Regions from separate parts of the Sinomonas halotolerans genome, predicted to be linked through region 1. Evidence: predicted binding sites of a transcription regulator. Region 1 holds the regulator's gene; the other holds the start of a gene.
The links. The regulator HrcA, encoded in region 1, represses chaperone genes, less so after heat shock. The targets are predictions, from matches to a motif close to TTNGCACTCGNNNNNNNCGAGTGCNAA.

Region 2: the regulator HrcA is predicted to act here: its motif matches at 1,869-1,895, upstream of ABCQ75_RS12700 (FmdB family zinc ribbon protein).

Annotation. Positions count from the first base shown of each region.
Region 1 covers NZ_JBDFRB010000009.1:14,042-21,602, forward strand. Annotated here, with positions in the region: gene lepA (translation elongation factor 4) at 1-1,664, shown strand, start outside; gene hemW (radical SAM family heme chaperone HemW) at 1,704-2,954, shown strand; gene ABCQ75_RS10995 (DUF4870 domain-containing protein) at 2,989-3,393, opposite strand; gene ABCQ75_RS11000 (DUF3097 family protein) at 3,485-4,336, opposite strand; gene hrcA (heat-inducible transcriptional repressor HrcA) at 4,523-5,539, shown strand; gene dnaJ (molecular chaperone DnaJ) at 5,553-6,680, shown strand; gene ABCQ75_RS11015 (16S rRNA (uracil(1498)-N(3))-methyltransferase) at 6,682-7,494, shown strand; gene ABCQ75_RS11020 (GerMN domain-containing protein) at 7,534-7,561, opposite strand, start outside.
Region 2 covers NZ_JBDFRB010000012.1:36,457-44,017, forward strand. Annotated here, with positions in the region: gene ABCQ75_RS12685 (GNAT family N-acetyltransferase) at 1-194, opposite strand, end outside; gene galU (UTP--glucose-1-phosphate uridylyltransferase GalU) at 203-1,123, opposite strand; gene ABCQ75_RS12695 (5-formyltetrahydrofolate cyclo-ligase) at 1,185-1,826, shown strand; gene ABCQ75_RS12700 (FmdB family zinc ribbon protein) at 2,003-2,293, shown strand; gene ABCQ75_RS12705 (SAF domain-containing protein) at 2,458-3,213, shown strand; gene ABCQ75_RS12710 (DUF4011 domain-containing protein) at 3,182-7,561, opposite strand, start outside.

The DNA of each region.
Region 1 (7,561 bases):
GCGGCATCACGATCAAGTCCCAGGCTGTGCGCATGCCCTGGGAGGTCGACGGGACGGCTTACGCGCTGAACATGATCGACACCCCCGGGCACGTGGACTTCACGTACGAGGTGTCCCGCTCCCTCGCCGCGTGCGAGGGCGCCGTCCTGCTCGTCGATGCCGCGCAGGGCATCGAGGCGCAGACCCTCGCGAACCTGTACCTCGCGATGGAGAACGACCTCACGATCATCCCCGTCCTGAACAAGATCGACCTGCCCGCCGCGCAGCCCGAGAAGTACGCCGAGGAGCTCGCGAACCTCATCGGCGGCGACCCGGCGGACGTGCTCAAGGTCTCCGGCAAGACCGGCGTGGGCGTCGAAGGGCTGCTGGACCGCATCGTCGCGGACATCCCCGCCCCCGTGGGCGACGCCGCCGCGCCGGCCCGGGCCATGATCTTCGACTCCGTGTACGACACCTACCGCGGCGTCGTGACCTATGTGCGCGTCGTCGACGGCTCCCTCAGCCCCCGCGAGCGCATCCAGATGATGTCCACGAAGGCGAGCCACGAACTGCTCGAGATCGGCGTCATCTCCCCGGAGCCGATCCCGTCCAAGGGGCTCGGCGTGGGCGAGGTGGGCTACCTCATCACGGGCGTCAAGGACGTGCGCCAGTCCAAGGTCGGCGACACCATCACGAACCTCTCCAAGCCCGCGGCCGAGTCCCTCGGCGGCTACCAGGACCCGAAGCCGATGGTCTTCTCAGGCCTGTACCCGCTCGACGGCTCCGACTACCCGGACCTGCGCGACGCCCTGGACAAGCTCAAGCTCAACGACGCCGCGCTCGTCTACGAGCCGGAGACCTCCGCGGCGCTCGGCTTCGGCTTCCGCGTCGGCTTCCTCGGCCTGCTCCACCTCGAGATCGTCCGCGAGCGCCTCGAGCGCGAGTTCAACCTCGACCTCATCTCGACGGCCCCCAACGTCATCTACGACGTCACGCTCGAGGACAAGTCGGTCGTGACGGTGACGAACCCGAGCGAGTTCCCCACGGGCAAGGTCAAGGAGGTCCGCGAGCCCATGGTGTCTGCGACGATCCTCGCCCCCAACGAGTTCGTCGGCGCCATCATGGAGCTCTGCCAGGGCCGCCGCGGCCAGATGAAGGGCATGGACTACCTCTCCGAGGACCGCGTGGAGCTGCGCTACTGGATTCCGCTCGCGGAGATCGTGTTCGACTTCTTCGACCAGCTCAAGTCCAAGACGCGCGGCTACGCCTCGCTGGACTGGAAGGCCGACGGCGAGCAGGCCGCCGACCTCGTCAAGGTGGACATCCTCCTCCAGGGCGAGCAGGTGGACGCGTTCAGCGCCATCACGCACCGGGACAAGGCGTACGCCTACGGGACCATGATGACCGCCAAGCTGCGTGAGCTCATCCCGCGCCAGCAGTTCGAGGTGCCGATCCAGGCCGCGATCGGCTCGCGCATCATCGCCCGCGAGAACATCCGTGCCATCCGCAAGGACGTCCTGGCCAAGTGCTACGGCGGCGACATCACGCGCAAGCGCAAGCTGCTCGAGAAGCAGAAGGAAGGCAAGAAGCGCATGAAGATGGTGGGCCGCGTGGAGGTCCCGCAGGAGGCCTTCATCGCCGCGCTCACGACCGACGAGTCCGGCAAGGACAAGGCGAAGAAGTAGCGTGCGCGTCCCTCCGGCAGCCGGCAGGGTGGTGGCCTAGTGCCCAGCGCCCTGCCGCTCGGCGATCCTGCCCCGGCCGACGGCGTGCTCCCGGCCCAGGCGGCCGACGGCGCCTCGGAACGGAGCTTCTCCCTGTACGCGCACATTCCGTTCTGCGCCGTGCGGTGCGGGTACTGCGACTTCAACACCTACACGGCGACCGAGCTCGGCGGCGGCGCCTCCCAGGCGGCGTATGCTTCGACCGCGGTGGAGGAGGTTCGGTTCGCCGCGGCTGCGCTCGAGGCCTCCGGGGTGGCGAGGCGGCCCCTGTCCACGGTGTTCTTCGGCGGTGGGACGCCCACGCTCCTGCCTGCGGCGGACCTCGCCTCGATCCTGGACGCGGCTGTGGACGCATGGGGCCTCGCGCCGGGGGCGGAGGTCACCACGGAGGCGAACCCGGACTCCGTCACCCCAGAGTCCCTCCACGTGCTCGCAGAGGCCGGTTTCACGCGCGTCTCCTTCGGCATGCAGTCCGCCGTGCCGCACGTCCTGGCGGTCCTCGACCGGACGCATACCCCGAGCCGCGTCCCGGATGCCGTCCGGTGGGCGCGCGAAGCGGGCCTCGACGTCAGCCTGGACCTCATCTACGGCACGCCTGGCGAGAGCATGGAGGACTGGAGGGCCTCTCTGGAGGCGGCCCTCGCCTGTGGGCCTGACCACGTGAGCGCCTACGCGCTCATCGTCGAGGAGGGCACGCGCCTCGCCGCGCAGATCCGCCGCGGCGAGGTCCCCCCGGTCGACGACGACGACCACGCCGAGAAGTACGAGCTCGCCGATGCGGTCCTCGCCGAGGCGGGCTTCTCGTGGTACGAGGTGAGCAACTGGGCCCGCCGCACCGAGGACGGCGGCGGCGGGGGAGCGCGGTATGCGTGCCGCCACAACCTCGCATACTGGCACGGCGGGGACTGGTGGGGGATCGGCCCCGGCGCGCACTCCCACGTGGGCGGCGTGCGCTGGTGGAACGTCAAGCACCCCACGGCCTACGCGGGCAGGCTCGCCGCGGGCGCCTCGCCGGCTGCGGGACGTGAGACGCTCGACGCCGACACGCGCCGGATCGAGCGCGTCCTCCTCGGGATCCGGCTCGCCGAGGGGCTTCCCGTGGCCGAGCTCGAGCCCCAGGGGCGCGCTGCTGTCGCGGGGCTCATCGCGGACGGCCTCGTCGAGGGGAAGCACGCTTTGGCCGGGCGGCTCGTGCTCACGCTTCGCGGACGGCTCCTCGCGGACGCCGTGGTGCGCCGCGTGCTCCCATAGCGCTGGCGCCGCTCTGCGACCTCGGGTGGGCCGGCTACTGGATGAGCCGGAGGTTGTACTGGTACCGGTACGGCTGGCCGCGGTTCACCTGGACGCCTGCGATCACGGAGAAGACCGTGAGGGCGAGCCAGATGACGGTCGCGAAGACGGCGAAGACGTTGCCGACCACCGGAATGAGGGCGAGGACGTTGAACACGATCGCCGCGGCCGTGGGCGGCAGCGTGAAGTTGAGGGCCTCTTTGGACTCCTGGGCCGTGAAGGGCCCCCGGTCCTTGAACACGAGGTAGATCAGGAGCGAGGGCACGCAGCCGAGGATGCCCCCGAAGTGCGCGAGGGTCGCCCACTGCCGGTCCTCTGAGGAAGTGAGCGGCAGCGCCCGCGCCGGGATTCCGTGGTATTCGCTCTCGCCGTTGCGGGGGTCCTGCGGGTACTCGGCCACTGGGTTCCTTGCCTGTGTGTCGGTGCTTCATGCTCGGATGGGCCGCGGGTGGCGGCCCGAGAGCACTCCAAGGATAGCGGAGGCGCGGCCGTCAGGCCGTGAGGAAGTCGATGACCTCCTCGACACGCCCGAGCAGCGCGGGCTCGAGGTCCGCGTACGTGCGCACCCTTCCGAGGAGCCTCTGCCACGCGAGGCCCAGGTCCTCGGCGGTCTCGTGCGGCCAGCCGAACGCCGCGACGACGCCGGTCTTCCAGTCGGTGCCCCGCGGTACCGAGGGCCAGGCGGGGATGCCGAGGACGGAGGGCCTGATGGCCTGCCAGACGTCCACGTAGGGATGCCCCACGATCAGGACATTGCCCGCGGCGCCGGGCGCGGCCATGGCTGCCGCGGCGATGCGGGACTCCTTGGACCCCTCGACGAGGTGGTCCACGAGGACGCCGAGCTTCCGGTCCGGGCCCGGGCCGAAGTCGGCGATGGCGGCGGCGAGGTCGTCTACGCCGTGGAGGGGCTCGACGACGATGCCCTCCACGCGCAGGTCGTCACCCCACACCTTCTCCACGAGTTCGGCGTCGTGCTTCCCCTCGACCCACACGCGGCTGGCCTTGGCCACCTGGGCCCGCTGGCCCTCGACGCGCACGGAGCCGGAGGCGGTGCGGGCCGGTGCGGCGGGCGCGGAGGGCAGTGCGGGCGGGCCCACGCGCACGGGCCGGCCGTCCACGAGGAACCCGAAGCCGAGTTGGAACGAGCGCGTGCGGCCCCGGCGGTCCTCGAGGCTCATGACGTGCATCCCGCCGGACTTCTCGATCCGGGTCACGGCGCCCACCCAGCCGGACTCGGCGTCCTCGAGGACGAGGCCGATCTCTGCCGGCACGGTGGGGAGCTCGCGCTTGGCCGGGGCGGAGAGGCTCACGGGCCCCCACGTGTCGAAGGGTGAATGCTCCACGTGCTCGGCCTCTCTTCGTGTCCGTCAGCCCGGCCGGCGCCGGGCCCTCCCATGCTAGGCGAGTGCCCGGCGTCGGCCGTGCAGGCGGCGTGCACCGGCTGTTGTGCAGCCGCCAGCGCGCCGGGGGCGGGCATAATAGACTTGGCACTTGGTCCCAGGGAGTGCTAACGCTGGAGGGGTGAAGGAATGAACGAGCCGCGCAAGCTCGAGGTGCTGCGGGCAATCGTCGAGGACTACGTGCACTTCCGCGAGCCCGTCGGCTCGAAGGCGCTCGTGGACCGGCACCGTCTGGGCGTCTCGAGCGCGACGATCCGCAACGACATGGCCGCGCTCGAGGACGAGGGGCTCATCGCGGCCCCGCACACGAGCGCCGGCCGCGTGCCGACCGACAAGGGGTACCGCGTCTTCGTGGACCACCTCGCCGACGTCCGCCCGCTCTCCGCCGCCGAGAAGCGCGCGATCCACACCCTCCTCGACGGCGCCGACGACCTCGACGACGTCCTCGAGCGCACCGTGAGGCTCCTCTCGCAGCTCACCAACCAGGTGGCCGTGGTGCAGTATCCACAGCTCGGGCGGGCCCGGGTGCGGCACATCGAGGCCGTGTCCCTCGCGCCCCGCCAGGTGCTGCTCGTGCTCATCGCCGACTCCGGGAGTGTGGAGCAGCGCGTGCACGCAGTGCCCGAGGACGTGGACCGGGACCGGCTCGCCGTCCTGAGGGACAGGCTGCTCTCGGCCGCGGCGGGCACGCCCGTGGCACTGCTGGACGAGACGCTCGCCGCCGTGGTGGGCCTCCTCCCACCCGGCGAGCAGCCGCTGGGGGCCGAGCTCGCGCGAGGCCTCGTGCTCCTGGCCGCGTCGAGCCGCGAAGAGCGCATGGTCATGGCCGGGACCGCGTACCTGGCCCGGTCCACGGGCGACTTCCTCCAGAGCATCTCGCCGGTCCTCGAGGCCCTCGAGGAGCAGGTCGTGCTCCTGCGCCTCCTGTCGGAGATGGCCGGTGACCCGCGCGGCGTGGCCGTGCGGATCGGCCGCGAGAACTCCTACGACGGCCTGGCCGAGACCTCCGTCGTCGCCACGGGCTACGGGCTCGGGGACGGGCCGAAGATCGGCGTCCTCGGGCCGACCCGCATGGACTACCCGGCCACGATGGCCGCTGTGCGCGCCGTAGCCCGCTACCTGTCCAAGATCCTCGCTGGAAGCTGAGAGAAAGAAGACTGTGAGCAGCCACTACGAAACCCTGGGCGTTCCGTCTGACGCGAGCGCTGAGGAGATCAAGAAGGCCTACCGGAAGCTGGCCCGCAAGCTCCACCCCGACGTGAACCCGGGGGAGGAGGCCGCGGAGCAGTTCAAGGCGGTCACGCACGCCTTCGAGGTCCTCTCCGACCCGCAGAAGCGGCGCGTCTACGACATGACCGGCAACGAGAACGGCACGGACAACGGGTTCGGCGGATCCTACAACGGCGCCGGCTTCGCGTTCCAGGACATCTTCGAGACGTTCTTCGGCGGTGCCGGCGGCCAGGCCGGGCCCGCCTCCCGCGTGCGCCGGGGCCAGGACGCGCTCATCGCCGTGCGGATCGAGCTCAAGGACGCCGTCTTCGGCGTCAACAAGAAGCTCGAGGTCGACACCGCGGTGACGTGCGAGCGCTGCGAGGGCTCGTGCTGCGAGCCCGGCACGGAGCCGGTGCGCTGTACCGTGTGCGGCGGCAGCGGCCACGTCCAGCGGGCCGTCCGCTCGATCCTCGGCCAGGTCATGACGACGGCCGCCTGCCCCTCGTGCCAGGGGTTCGGCACCGAGATCCCGAGCCCGTGCCACGAGTGCAGCGGCGAGGGCCGCGTGCGCAGCCGGCGCACGCTCACGGTGAAGATCCCGGCGGGCGTCTCCACGGGCACCCGGATCCAGCTCTCCGGCCAGGGCGAGGCGGGCACCGCCGGTGGCCCGCCGGGGGACCTCTACGTCGAGATCCGCGTGGCGCCGCACGCGATGTTCACCCGCGAGGGCGACCATCTGCACGCGACCCTCAGCGTGCCCATGACTGCCGCCGCGCTCGGTTCCGAGATGACGCTCGAGACGTTCGACGGCGAGCAGGGCATCACCCTGCGGCCGGGGACCCAGTCCGGGGACGTCGTGACGCTCCCGGGCCTGGGCGCGGCGCGGCTGCGCGGCGGCGGACGCGGCGACCTGCTCGTGACGGTCAAGGTCGAGACGCCCACCCGTCTGGACCCCGAGCAGGAGGAGCTGCTCCGACAGTTCGCAAAGCTCCGCGGCGAGCACGTGGGCGAGGGCAAGCTCGTGGGCAGCGGCGGCGTCTTCGCGAAGCTTCGCGACAAGCTGGGCAATCTCTGACATGTCCCGGCCGCTCTTCTACGTCCCCGCAGGCACGCTCGACGGCGCGGCGCCGGGGGAGCGCGTGACAGTTGCCGGATCCGAGGGACGTCACGCCGCGACGGTGCGCCGCCTCGGGCCAGGCGAGGGCGTAGACCTCGCCGACGGCGCGGGCGTGCGGGCCGCGGGGCAGGTCGAGCAGGCCGAGGGGTCGGAGCTCGTGGTCGTCCTCGAGAGCGTGGTCCGCGAGCCCCGCCAGCCCTTCCGCCTCGTCCTCGTCCAGGCCCTCGCGAAGGGGGACCGGGACGAACTCGCCGCGGAGACGGCCACGGAGCTCGGAGTCGACGCCGTGGTGCCGTGGCAGGCGGAGCGCTCGATCGTGCGGTGGAAGGCCGAGAAGGCCGAGAAGTCGCTCGCGAAATGGCGCGCGGTGGTCTTCGCCGCGGCGAAGCAGTCGCGCCGGGCGACTGTCCCGGCGGTGGAGGCTGCGCTCGACAGCGCTGGCCTCGCACGCCGGATCTCCTCGGCGCGCCTCGCCGTCGTGCTCCACGAGGAGGCCGTCGAGCCGCTCTCACGCGTCCTGGACAGCCTCATCGCACACCGCCACGGGGGAGACGGGGGCGAGGCCCGGGGCCGGGAGGATGAGGTGCTCTTCGTCGTCGGGCCCGAAGGGGGGATCAGCCCCGCGGAGATCGCACGGTTCACCGAGGCGGGGGCGGTCACGGCGCTCCTGGGGCCCCATGTGCTCAGGTCCTCGACTGCCGGTCCCGCAGCGTTGGCCCTCGCGGGGGACAGGCTGGGCCGCTGGCCGGGACGCACTGCCGAGCCGAGCTGACCCCTTGCTGGCCGGTGCCGGCGAGGGTGGAGCGTGTGCTCAGTCGCCGATCCGGAAGGACTTCGAG
Region 2 (7,561 bases), on a different contig from region 1:
GAGAGGGAGCGGACCATCTGCCCGAACGTGGGCAGGCCTCCACCCGGCTGCGGGTTGGAGGCCTCCCACGGTTCGAGCCAGTCGCGGTTGCGGGCGCGCAGCGCCATCCATTCAGACCGGTCGCGGTAGCGCAGGGGGCGCAGAGCGAGGTCGCCGGCCCGCAGCGTCACCGGCCAGAGGCCCGAGCCCCCCATTGGTGGGGTCAGCGCTCAGTGACGGGGGCCTCGGCCCCGTCCGCCACGAAGTCCTTGAGCCACGTGCGCAGGTCGCTGCCGAAGTCGTCGCGGCCGCAGGCCAGGGTCACGACGGCCTTGAGGTACGAGAGCTTGTCCCCCGTGTCGTAGCGGCGGCCCCGGAAGACGACGCCGTACACGCCACCGCCTTCGCCCTCGCGGCGCGCGAGGGTCTGGAGCGCGTCGGTCAGCTGGATCTCGCCGCCGCGGCCCGGCGCAGTCTCCCGCAGCACCTCGAACACGGCGGGGTGCAGGACATAGCGGCCGATGATGGCGAGGTTCGAGGGAGCGTCCGCGGGGTCCGGCTTCTCGACGAGGCCGTTGATCTGGACGTAGTCCTCGCCCGCCACGGCCGTGACGTCTGCGCAGCCGTAGGAGGAGATCGTCTCCTGCGGGACCTCCATGAGGGCCACGACCGAGCCGCCGGTCTCCTTCTGGACCCGGATCATCTCCCCGAGGAGCGGGTCCCGCTCGTCGATGAGGTCGTCGCCGAGGAGCACGGCGAACGGCTCGTTGCCGACATGGCGCTCGGCACACAGGACGGCGTGGCCGAGGCCCTTCGGGTCGCCCTGGCGGACGTAGTGGATGTCGCCCAGGTTGTTCGACTCCTGGATCGCGGCGAGCTTCTTCGCATCGCCCTTCTCCTCGAGGGTCGCCTCGAGCGAGGGGACCCGGTCGAAGTGGTCCTCGAGGGCGCGCTTGTTGCGGCCCGTGATCATGAGGATGTCGTCGATGCCCACGGAGACCGCTTCCTCGACCACGTACTGGATCGCGGGCTTGTCCACGACCGGAAGCATTTCCTTGGGCATCGCCTTCGTCATCGGCAGGAACCGGGTGCCCAGTCCGGCGACGGGGATGACGGCTTTTCTGACTGCAGAAGTGGTAGACACGCCAGCCACTCTATATGACACGCCGTGGAGCGGCCGGGCTGGGGCTGGCTAGAGTCGACGCGTGGAAACTGCTGAGCTGAAGTCTGCCCTCCGTGCCCGGATCTGGGCTGGCCGCCGTGCGCGCAGCGCCGCCGACGTCGCCCAGGCGGGCACGCCGATCGCTGTGCACGGCCGGCTCTGGGCCCACGGCCACGTTCCCGAGGGCGGAACGCTCACGGCCTATCTCGGCGTCGGCGCCGAGCCCCCGACCACAGCCCTCCTGGCCGGCCTTCACGAGGACGGCTACCGGGTGCTGCTCCCCGTCTGCCTCCCCGGCCGCGGCCTCGGCTGGGTCCGCTGGCACCCGCGGATCGCCTTCGAGCGCAGCCGCTTCGCGCCCGTCCAGGAGCCCGTGGGGCCCGTGCTGGACACGGACGGACTCGTCGCGGGCGATGCCGCGGAAGGGCGCGCGCCCCTCGCCGCGATCCTGCTGCCCGCGACGGCGCTGGACGCCGAGGGCCGTCGGCTGGGGCAGGGCGGCGGCTACTACGACCGCTTCCTCGCGCGCCTCGACGCCGCCGGCACGCAGGTGCCCACCGCCGCGGTGGTGTTCGACGACGAGCTCCTCCCCGCAGGCGGCGTCCCCGACGAGCCTCTGGACCGGCGGGTGGGAGCCGCGATCACTCCGGCGGGCCTCGTCGACCTCCGGGCGCGCTCCCGCTGACCGGCGGCCTGGGGAATGGAGCCCGGGGCACGGCTGTTAGAATTGGCACTCGGAGGCCAACACTGCCAATTCCCGGAGGCGGCGTGCCGCACGCTGCGCGGACTCACGCGGCGCTCCCGCGCGAGCGCTGGGGACGGCGGCGAGGCCTCCTCTGCCCGGCCAAGCAAGGAGTTCCCGTGCCCACCTACGCCTACGCCTGCAAGGACTGCACGCACGCGTTCGAGATCGTCCAGTCCTTCAGCGACGATTCCCTGACCGTCTGCCCCGAGTGCTCCGGAGCCCTGCGCAAGAAGTTCAACAGCGTGGGCGTCGTGTTCAAGGGCGGCGGCTTCTACCGCACGGACTCCCGCAGCGGAGGGAGCAGCGTCCCCTCCGCCTCGGGTTCGTCTGCGCCGGCCTCGTCGTCGGGCTCCTCGTCCTCGGAGAAGTCCGCTCCGGCGCCCGCGGCGGCCGCAGCCTCGAACTGATCCGGCGACGCGCCTCGTGGCGCGGGCACGTGGTCCCCTCGGCTGCGCTGCCACTCCGCTCCGCTGCGGCGGTCTTGCCCTCCACAGGTGAAGGCGTGGGCGTGTCGTCCACATAGCAGCCGACGCGCCCACGCAGCGTACCGCGGACGCCTAGCGTCGGGAGCATGGACCGCTTCTCCCGCACCCGGCCCGCCCGCGGCACGTCTCCGTGGCCTGCACGTCCACGGTCCCCCCTACGGCGATTCCTCGAGCGCCGTCGGCGGACACTCGCTGCCGCCCTCGCGTGCACGGCAGTCGGGGCCGCGGTCTACCAGCTCACCCCGCCGTCGGCTGCCATGGTCCCTGTCGCAGTGGCCGCACGTGACCTCCCGGCCGGCGCCGCTCTGGGAGCCGGGGACGTCCGGCTTGCACGCCTTCCCGCGGATGCCGTGCCGGATCACGCCTCAGCGGACACCAGCGCGCTCGTGGGCCAACGGCTTTCCGGCGCCGTGCGCCGCGGCGAGGCCCTCACAGACGCCGCGATCGTCGGCGCGGGTCTGCTCACCGGCGCTCCCCCCGGCACGGCTGCCGTTCCTGTCCGGGTGGCAGACCCGGCGTCGCTCGAGCTGCTCACTCCCGGCCAGCTTGTGGACCTGGTCCTCACCCCGGATACCGGCGGACCGTCTGGCGGGGGCGTTGCGCTGGCCTCCGGTGTGCCCGTCCTCTGGACTCCTCAGGCGGGAGGGGCTGGCACCGCTGGCCCCTGGCTGGGAACACCGGAGGCCGAGGGGCTCCTCGTCGTCGCGGCGTCCTCGGACCAGGCACTGCGCCTCGCGGGGGCCTCAGCCCGCGGCAAGGTCTTCGTCATGCTCGTCGGCGCCGGCGCCCGGACTGTCAGTCCCCGCACTGTCAGCCCCAGTGCGGCGGCCGCTGCTCCCTGAGCCACCGCTCATGCGCGTCCTCGCCGTTCCGCCAGCTGCCGGAATCCTCGCCCTGACCGCCAGGCACAGCGGTCTCAGGACCGTCTGCGTCCTCGGGGCCGGTTCCCGGCACGCTCACCCGCCGGGAGCCACGGGCACCCCGCGGGCTTGCTGCGCCGTCCCCGGTGCTGCCCTGTGCGCCGTCGTCCGACCCGTCCGTTCCCTCGTCCGTTCCGTCCATTCGCCCGTCCGTTCCGTCCTGGGAGTCCTCACGGATGCCCTCGCCGGGCGCGTCGGCCGCGCCCTGCCCAAACTGGCCGCTGCCCGCCTGCTGCTCGGCGCGCGGGCCGTGCTCCCCGCTGCCGTCCTCTTGGCCATCGGCGCCCTCGTGCCAGCTGCCGTCCAGGCCGTACTCCACGCTGCCGTCCTCTTGGCCATCGGCGCCCTCGTGCCAGCTGCCGTCCAGGCTGCCCTCCTCCGGGCCGTACCCGTCCTGGCTGCCGGGCTGGGACGCGCCGGGGCCCTCGGCCTGCAAGAAGCCCTCCGCGCCAGCGCGTGCGCCCACCGTGGCGGGACCGAGGAGGAAGCCCGCCGGGCCGCCCTCGTCGGAGGGCAGTTCGAGGCCGAGCTCGTCCGCGATCATCTCGGCACAACCGCTCGGATCGGTGAAGACCTCGATGGTCCACAGCGTCACATGCCGCCAGCCGAGCCGCTCGAACATCTGCGGCCGCTGCCGGGTGCGCTCACGGACGCTGAGGCACCGGTAGCGTTCCGTGCCGTCCGACTCGATGGCGACCGGAACGCTCGTCTCGTGCTCGTCACGGCCCATGGTGAGCAGGGGATCGATTGCTGCAGCAAGGTCGACCGTGCCGTCATAGTGGTGCCACACCCGTGCACCGCGCGAGGAGAGCCTGTCCCCGAGATCGGTCACGAGCGGATCGGCTCCGAGCGCCTCCGCGCTCTCCGCTGCGCGTGTGGCGCGGGTGCCCAGCTCCGTGCTGCCTCCGAGTTCGCGGTCGAGGAGCTCGTAGAAGTCATGGGCGCCCTCGCTCAGGCGCGCCGGGTCCAGCTCGCTGGGCTGGAAGCAGCTCAGCACGTGCATCGTGGACCTCGCCCGGGTCATGGCGAGCGCGAATCGGCGGCGCCCTCCGGGCTCGCTGAGCGGGCCGAAGTGGTGCATCGCCCGCCCGTGCGGGGTCCGGCCGAAGCCGAGGGAGAAGATCACGTGGTCCCGCACGAGTCCCCCGGCCCGGTCCAGATGGACAACCCGGAAAGGCTCCTCGCCCCCCTTGAAGAAGCCGGCGAGGTCCGGATGATTCGCCATCTGGAGGCGGATCGCCTCGCCCACCCTGGCTGCATGATGGGAGCTCGCAGTGATGACTGCGAGCGACGTGCCGGGTCTGGTGCGGGCGTGCTCGAACACGAGGTCCACGGCCCGATTCACCTCGGCGGCCACCGACTCGACCCCGCCGTCGTCGCCGCTGGGAAGACCCGTGCCGTCCGCAAGGTACTCGAGGACGAACGGCCGGTCCAGCCCCGTGACGGACATGCCATCAGGCAGCCGTCGGAGGCCGCCGCCATAGAAGCGCCGGCTGAGCTGGTGGCCGAGGTCCTCGTCCACGCCCCTGTAGAGGGTAGTCAGCGAGAGGGTCGGAAGCACGCGGGCGAGTCCCGCCATCGCGCTCTCGACCGGGCCAGTCGGCCTGTCCCTCACAGGCGGCGCGACCGCCACCGAGAAGGGCCGCGGGTTGGCCACCTGCGTGTCGCCGAACGCAACGACCTGAGTGGAACGGCCGATGGCGGGGAGGGCAGCGCGCAGCGGCATCGAATCAGCGTCGAGCACCAGGACCGCATCGAAGCGGTGGTCCTTCGGCACAGCGGCGGAGAGGGCGTACGGACTGCAGGTCCAGACCGGCACGAGTGTGCGCACGAGCCGCGGCGCCTGGACCTCGAGGGCAGCGAGGCTGACGCGGCCATCCTTGAGCAGGCCCCGGAGCGCATCTGCCTCCCGCTGGTGGCGGGCAATGCCCTCAGCCCATTCGCGGGCGAGCTTCCAGCGCAGCCGGGCGCTTCCGCTGCGGATGTGGGCCTGGTCGGCACGACGGAACTCGGACTCGGCCTGCCGCAGCTGCTCGCCGTCAGACATCGCGAGGTAGTCGTCGCCGCTGATCATCGCCTCGAGGACCGACTGCCACCAAGCCAGTTCGAGCTCGGCCTCGACCACCCCCGCCGGGACCTCGCGCCTGGCCAGATCGTCGAGGAGCTCGCCGAGACCACGCTCACGCAGCTGGTCGGCGAGGAGTGTGCGCTCCGGCAGCGTCCTGAGGGACCCGGTGTCCTCCGCGAGGCGCTTGAGGCGTGTCACGAGCTGGCGCACGGGCTCCGTGAGGAGCGCTCCACCCGCCTCCGTGCGGGCGAGGATCGAACCGAGGCGCGCAAGGCCCTTCTCGACCGAATGATAGGCGCTCCGCAGCTCGGCCAGACCCGACGGTACCGAGGGGTGGCGTGCAGAGGTGGCGTACTCGGACCAGCGTGCCCGCTGCTCCTGGACGAGGATGAGGGAGCTGTGCAGGTCCGCGAGGTGAACCCCGGGACGGACGTACTCCTTCGCCACACGGCGCAGCCGCGACCTCTGCATCGTGGTCACCTCAATGCCCCGCTCGCGCCGCCACGCGGACGAGGCGGTCGCGGCGATGAGGTCGGTCACGGGGCGGTCGAAGATGTCCGGCGTGAACTTGTCCAGGCTCTCGCGGACCGCCACGAGGAGCTCGACCTGCTCGCCCCAGCCGCCGACAGTCTCCTCGAGGCGGATCTCGGCATGCTCGGTCACCGCTTCCATGCGCTCCCTGAGCGCCGGGATCTCCGCCACGAGCTGGACGGCGAGCTCTCGCGCGTCCTCCGTCTCGCGCCGGGTCAGCAGGCGGGCGCCCTGCCAAGGGCTGCTGGCGGTCTCGCGGCTGAAGCTGCCCAGTTCCGCGGCCCTGTGGAGTCGCTCCGCGAGCTCGGCGCGGCTGCGGATGCTGTCCAGCACGCTCCGCTTGAGCCGCACGGTGGTGGAAGGTGCCGGGTGCAGGGAGGTGAGCCGGGCGAGGGACTGCATCGCCTCATAGGGCGAGCAGCCCCAGCGCTCGCGCACATTGTGCAACGAGGCGACGTGGTCCGTGAGCTGGTGGCGGCGCTCCCGCAGCACGCGGTACACGCCTTCGAGCCGAGGCTCCTCGGCCTTCTCGTTGCGCACGATCGCGCGGACCAGCTGCTGGCGCAGCTGCCCGGCGCCCACCGTGCCGCCGAGCTCGAGGACGAGGGAGCCGAGCCCCAGCGACCCGCAGACGCGGTGCAGTTCGGCGAGGCTCGCGCGGCGCTCGGCGACGACGAGCACGGACTTGCCGGACTCGACCAGCGTGGCGAGGGCGTTCACTGCTGTCTGCGTCTGGCCCGTTCCCGGCGGCGCCTCGACCACGAGGGATTCCCCCGCGCGCACCGCATCGACCACGAGCTGCTGGTCCTCATCGGCGTCGAGGACGAGGAACTCGTCGGCAGGATCGCGTTCGTCGACCGGCGGGAAACGCAGCGCGTCGATGGGCGCCGGCGCCGGGTACACGGCGCTGTCCGCCGCAGCGAGCGCCGTGATGACAGGATGCCCCGCCGCGATCGAGGGGTCGTCGAGCGATTCCTCGAGGTCGGCGAAGGTGGAGACGAGCAGCCGCGGCTCGACGTCGGCGCCCGGGATCCCCGCGATGAGCGCCCGGACGCGCTCGAGGACGGGCTGCGGGTCCAAACGAGCCGTGCTGTATGCCATGCGCTCGATCGCGGCGGCCTCGACCGTGAGCCCGTGGACCGACCGGAGATGGCGCACGAGGGCGGGGTTGATGCGGGCCTGCTCGGTGAGCTTGAGCTCGAAGTCGTCCTGCTCAGGACGCACCGTGAGCGCGACGGCGGCGAGGAGGACAGGGGCGCTGACGCGACGCGGGCGGCCGCCCACAGCAGAGGTCCAGGTCGCGAGGCCGGCGGCGAGGTGGCCTGCCTCCACACCACGCTCGTTGGCGAGCTCGTAGGACTTGGCGCGGAGACTTCGGGCGGCACGGGCGGCCACCGTGTAGTCCTGCCGGTCGCGCAGGAGCGTCGAGAGCCGGGTCCGGCGCCCTGCCAGCAGCTGGGCGAGGCCCGAGGCGTGCCCGTGCGTGAGGTCGATGCTGCCCTCAGGCAAGGGGTGGAAGGCCAGCATGGTGTCCGGCCCGGTCACACCAGGCAGCCGCGACAGCCAGCCTGCGAGCCGGCCGTCGGCCTCGCCTGTCGTCGTCTCGGACACGTCCGTGTTCTCCTCCGCTTCGGCGAGGGCGACTGCCCGCCGGCCTGTGGACCATCTCGG